2 linked regions of the Roseiflexus sp. RS-1 genome follow. The protein of the gene in region 2 interacts with the protein of the main gene of each other region in a pairwise test. Links are inferred from orthologs where the notes say so. Each region holds a gene or a part of one and is shown on either strand. Other genes may lie near its edges.

Region 1 (2,915 bases), 3.5 Mb from region 2 along the record:
ATGCACCCTTTGACTACCTCGGCGTAATCCGCCAGGTCAGCCTGTTGCACAATGTCGAGATACCACTGCGAATAATCCTGCGCGCGCGGCGTAATTCCTTCTTTCGGCACGTTGGTTACACCTTTCTGCGTTCCAGAAGAGATGTCTGATTTCTGTCATGGTTGGGCGCGTCGTCGGGCTGCGATACATCCGGGAACTACTGTCCGCCAGTGAGCGGGAACGCACCGCAGCGATCATCGTGCTGGCATTCCCGACGTCGCAAACGCTCGCAGGTGGACAGCCCTGCGAGTGTGCCGCGCCTTGTAGAGCTGTTATTGTACCATATGCGCATACGCTCCTGCTGCTTCGACTTCGAGGCGCGCGATCTCCAGGCGCAGCGCCCACTCGCGCGGGTCGGCGTCGATCCGCGCCTTCCAGGCGTCGATGCCGCCAGCTGCGGCGACCGCTTCAGGGAAACGATCAGCAGTTTCGTATTCGAGACCTTCAGTTTCGATAGCGCCGATAGCAAACCGACCGGTGCGTTGCAGGAAGAGAGTCCAGGAAACATCGGTGCCAATCGTTTCGTCCGGGCAGCCATCGAGGATCGCAGCGGCGGCGCGACGCGAGACGCCGCGTGCGGCTGCGGTGACGTCCCATTCCTGCCCGCTCACCTGTGCGAAGACGTGGTTGACGATCGCTTCGGTAGCGCACTGGGCGCGGGGATGGCTGTCGAACGCGCGCCGTGTGCGTCCGAGGACGGTAAAATCATAGGCGAGGATCAAACCGGCAATCGATGCGAGTTCGGCAGGATGGTATTCGACCCAGTGCAGTGCGCGATCAAAATCGCAGAAGAGCACGTGATGCGCGCCTGTCTCGATACCCAGACGTAAGGCTTCGCGTCGCGCGCGTCCCAGCTTCAGATGACCGCACGACGGTGCGCGATAGATCGAGACGCCAGCAGCCAGGAGCGGCTCGATGGCACTGCCAGGCGTCTCGTCGGTTGTGCGCACGACGATCATTGGAAAAATGCGTTGCAATGCTGTCACAACCCGCTCAGCCTGAGAGCGGAGCAAGCCGTCTGGATCGTGGTGGACGCAGGCAAGCGTCACGCTTTCGCTCATACAACGCCCTTCACATCGCTCAGGCGCCGACGTCGGCTCTCCAGCGCATCGGATCAGTTTCTGCTCTGGAGTGCATCACGAATCGCCTGGATCGTTTCGGATATGGGACGGGTGTTGAACACGCCGGTTCCGGCGACGATGCTGGTGGCGCCAGCGCCGGCGACATCGGCGACATTGGCGGCGCTGATGCCGCCATCGACCTGAAGTTCGATATGGTGCAGCCCGTGTTCGTCGAGCATACGGCGCAGGCGAACAATCTTCGCCGTGCTGCCCGGAATGTACGTCTGCCCGCCAAAACCAGGATTGACGCTCATAATCAGGACAAGATCGAGGTCGGGCAGAATCTCTTCGATAGCGGTCAGCGGAGTAGCCGGATTGAGGGCCACGCCAGCGGTGACGCCCAGCGCGTGGATCTGTTGAATGGTGCGATGGAGATGACGGCAGGCTTCGACATGCACCGTAATATGGGTGGCGCCCGCAGCAACGAATGCGTCAATGTAGCGCTCTGGTTCGACGATCATGAGATGACAGTCGAGCGGCAGATCAACGGTGCGGCGCAGCGCGTCGACCACCGGTATCCCGATGCTGATATTCGGCACGAACATGCCGTCCATCACATCGATGTGCAACCCATCGGCGCCAGCTGCGGCAACTTCGCGCGCCTGCTCGCCGAGGCGCGCAAAATCGGCGGCGAGGATGGACGGCATGAGACGTATTGAACGCTGGTTGGCGGCGATAACCGGCACGAATATCCCTCGCACGAACGGATGATCACCGCATAATTATAGCATCGAACCGGCATAGAGATGATGAACGATGGCTCAATTCCGGCGTCTTGACACGTTGCGTTGTTTCGGGTACACTATTCTACCGACCGGTAAGGAAAGAGGTGTGCCATGACTCGCAACGAAGAACGTACCCGGAACCGCATCCTGCTTGTGCTGTTTGTTGGTGTTCTGATGGCAGCGCTTGATATTGCCATCGTTGGACCAGCGCTGCCGGCGTTGCGCGAGCATTTTGGAATCGACGCGCGTGCGGCATCGTGGATGTTCGTCGTCTACGTGCTCTGCAACCTGGTTGGAACGCCGTTCATCGCCAAACTGTCGGACCGGCTGGGGCGGCGCACGCTCTACACTGCCTGTGTTGCCCTGTTTGGTCTGGGGTCATTGATCGTCGTGGCGGCGCCGACGTATGCGCTGGTGCTGGCGGGTCGCGCTATCCAGGGGTTGGGCGCGCGTGGCATTTTCCCGGTTGCCAGTGCGGTGATCGGTGATACATTTCCGCCGGAGAAGCGCGGCAGCGCGCTGGGACTGATCGGCGCGGTGTTTGGTATTGCATTCCTGATCGGACCGATCATCGGCGGTGTGCTGCTCCTGCTTGGATGGCAGTGGCTCTTTCTGATCAATCTGCCGATTGCACTTGCGCTGATCGGGTTTGGCGTGAAATTATTGCCCGCCATCCGCGCGGCAACGCCGCGTCCCTTCGACTGGGGCGGGACGGTCGTGCTTGGGGTGATCCTGGCATCGCTGGCTGTGGCGCTGAGCGATCTTGCCTACCTGCTCGACGAAGCGAGTGTGAGCGGTCTGGTGAATGCAATCAGTGCATCATCGACCTGGTTCCTGCTGGTGCTGGCACTGGCGCTCATCCCGCTATTCTTGCAGATCGAGCGTCGTGCGGATGACCCGGTGCTTGACCTGAATCTGTTCCGCAACTGGCAGATTGCGCTGGCTGGCGCACTCTCCTTTGGCGCAGGCTTGAGCGAGGCGGTAACGTTGTTCGTGCCATCGTTGCTTGTCGCAGCGTTTGGCGTCACGC
Region 2 (2,938 bases):
CTTCAGGAACGCGAGCAACCACCCGCAGCGCGGGCGTTGCCTGTGCCGAAGCAACCGGAGACCGGCAGCAGTCCCTTCAGCCCATTTATGCGATTGCCTGCGCCGGTTGGAGGGAGGTAGGCGCTATGTTGAGTTGCGATGAAGTCCGCGCATTGCTGGCGCTTCACGCCGATGCGGAAATCAATGACGCAGCACTCCACGATCATCTCGCCAGGTGCCCGGCGTGCGCCGCATACTACCGGCGCAATCGCGTGATCGACCGAACGTTGCGCGAAGAACTTCGCTGGGACGTGCCATCGGTGCTGACGGCGCAGTTGATGGCAATCGCATTGCAGTCTGCCGCCTTCTCCACCGCGCCGCGTCCCCGTCGCTGGTATGTCGTGACCGTCTATACGCTGACGGCGATGGTTCTGGCGGTATCGCTGGCGGTCGCCTGGACGTTTGGCGGGAGCCTGGTGATGCAGATCGGGTTGAATGATGCACTGGCGTGGGTGTTCGACACACCGGCTCAGTGGCTGGCACAGGTGATGCCGATGCAAACCGGGTCGCAGTGGGTTCTTGAGTTTGCACTGCGGGTGCGCGATCAACTCCTCTGGTTGCTGCTGGCGGCGATCCTCTGGGCGATCCTTGATCGTTCGCCTCGTTCTGCGCTTGCCCAAACGGAGTAGGGGCGCTGCGGCGCCCTGCCTCGATGGGCGCTGCGGCGCCATGCTCCGACGGGCGCTGCGGCGCCATGCTCCGACGGGCTGCAGCGCAGCGCCCCTACTGTATCGGCGTCATGCGCCGCAGATGGGCTGCGGCGCAGCGCCCCTACTGTATCGGCGTCATGCGCCGCAGCGCCCCACCGTCGGCGATTTACCGCCTGATGCGGAACGCCCCCATACCGGCGTAATGCGCTGCGCTACCCAGTTCCTCTTCGATGCGCAGCAACTGGTTGTACTTCGCCACACGATCGGTGCGCGCTGGCGCGCCGGTCTTGATCTGCCCGGCATTCGTCGCCACCACCAGGTCGGCAATCGTGACATCTTCACTCTCGCCTGAACGGTGTGAAACCACCGCCGTCCAACCGGCACGATTCGCCATACTGATCGCATCCAGCGTCTCGGTCAATGTGCCGATCTGGTTCAGTTTGATCAGGATCGAATTTGCCGCCTGTTCGGAAATGGCGCGCGCAAGACGCTTCACGTTGGTGACCAGAAAATCATCGCCTACCAGCTGGATCCGATCGCCGAGTCGGGCGCGCAGCAGTTTCCAGCCCTCCCAGTCTTCCTCCGCCAACCCATCTTCGAGGGAGATCAATGGATAACGCGCTGCGATGTCATCCCAGTACTCGACCATCTCGGCGCTGGTGAGCGATCGCCCCTCGCGCTCCAGATGATATTTGCCGTCTTTGTACAGTTCGGTGCACGCCGGATCCATCGCCAGCATCACCTGTTCGCCTGGTTTGTACCCGGCGCGTTCAATGGCTTCCATGATGATCTGAAGGGCTGCCTCGTTTGTCGGCAGGCTTGGCGCAAAACCGCCCTCGTCACCGACGTTGGTGCTGCCGCCACGGTCGTGGATCACCTTTTTGAGGCTCTGGTAGATTTCGCTGCCCCAACGTAACGCTTCACGGAACGATGGCGCACCAACCGGCATGATCATGAACTCCTGAAAGTCGGTGCTGTTCTGCGCGTGTTTGCCGCCGTTCAGAATGTTCATCATGGGAACAGGGAGCACATGGGCATGGACGCCTCCCAGATAGCGGTAGAGTGGCAGATCGTGCGCTGCCGCCGCTGCTTTGGCACACGCCAGCGAAACCCCTAGAATGGCGTTTGCGCCCAGACGCCCTTTGTTCTCGGTGCCGTCGAGTTCGATCAGTTTGCGGTCGATGCTCACCTGATCGGCGGCATCTTCCCCTTCGAGCGCCTCGGCGATGGTGGTGTTGACGTGCTCAACGGCTTTCAGCACTCCTTTGCCACCGTAGCGGCTCTTGTCACCATCGCGCAGTTCCAGCGCCTCGAACGCACCGGTCGATGCGCCAGATGGCACAATGGCGCGACCCATATCGCCGCTCTCCACATACACGTCCACCTCGATTGTCGGATTTCCGCGCGAGTCGAGTACTTCGCGCGCGGTGATCGCTTCGATGATTGTGTCAGCCATACCTTCTCCTTTCGCTGTTGAGAACTGAGAACCGAGAACTGAGAACTGAGAAAACTGCCCTCGCTTACCTTTTCTTCGCCTTTGCGCTTGCATGACACGGCAAGCTCTCCTATCGGCTATCGGCTATTCCTCGTTCACACCCGCACCAACCCCAATTGATCATACAGGCGGTCAAAGTCGAACGATTCGTCGAGCATCTGGCTAAAGCGGGCGATTTTGGCTGCCTGTTTGAAACGAATGTGCCCAAAGACGCGTTCACTGCGTTCAACGGTTGTCAGGGTGTCGTCGGCGACGATGATGACCGGCACCTTCTGCTCTTCCGCCTTATCCAGCACAGTCGCGGGCGGGCGGATATTGCCCGTCAGCACCAGCACCGAAGTTGAGGTCTCCAGTGCTGCAAGTTGCAGGTCGGCGCGGTCGCCGCCGGTGATAACCGCTTTATTGGCGCGACGACGGAAGTGCGAGAGGGCTGCGGCGCTGCCCATCGCGCCGATCACCAGGTGTTCCACCTGTCGCTCGCACCACTCCGGTCGCCCGATCATCTGCCCGCCCAGGAACTCGAACAGATCGGCGACGGTCACGCTGGCGAGTTGCGGGTCGTGCTGAAGGACGGCGAAAACCGGCACGCCGCGCTGCTCCAGGAACGGCGCCACCCGATTCTTCACGAAGTCGATCTTCGGCGCTTCGACTTCGTTGATCAACACCCCCAGCAACCGGTCGCCCAGGTAGCGTTGCACTGCCAGAATCGCGTCGAGCGAGAGCGGTGACCGATAGAGCGTCACGAGCAGAACCG

Evidence for each region. Proteins that work in one complex are often made in the same cells at the same time.
Region 1: the proteins of eno (region 2) and rpe interact in binary tests that used the Escherichia coli proteins (3 or more experiments, as listed by UniProt). The link is inferred for Roseiflexus sp. RS-1 from one-to-one orthologs.

Annotation. Positions count from the first base shown.
Region 1 is NC_009523.1:2,193,833-2,196,747, forward strand. It holds rpe (ribulose-phosphate 3-epimerase), read right to left. Parts: upstream 1,847-2,915; coding sequence 1,154-1,846; downstream 1-1,153. Other genes in the region: proS (proline--tRNA ligase), read right to left, coding at 1-110; ROSERS_RS09205 (hypothetical protein), read right to left, coding at 312-1,100; ROSERS_RS09215 (MFS transporter), read left to right, coding at 1,997-2,915. UniProt on the Escherichia coli protein: Catalyzes the reversible epimerization of D-ribulose 5-phosphate to D-xylulose 5-phosphate.
Region 2 is NC_009523.1:5,679,915-5,682,852, forward strand. It holds eno (phosphopyruvate hydratase), read right to left. Parts: upstream 2,146-2,938; coding sequence 856-2,145; downstream 1-855. Other genes in the region: ROSERS_RS23275 (RNA polymerase sigma factor), read left to right, coding at 1-120; ROSERS_RS23280 (anti-sigma factor family protein), read left to right, coding at 126-668; ROSERS_RS23290 (phosphotransacetylase family protein), read right to left, coding at 2,280-2,938. UniProt on the Escherichia coli protein: Catalyzes the reversible conversion of 2-phosphoglycerate (2-PG) into phosphoenolpyruvate (PEP). It is essential for the degradation of carbohydrates via glycolysis.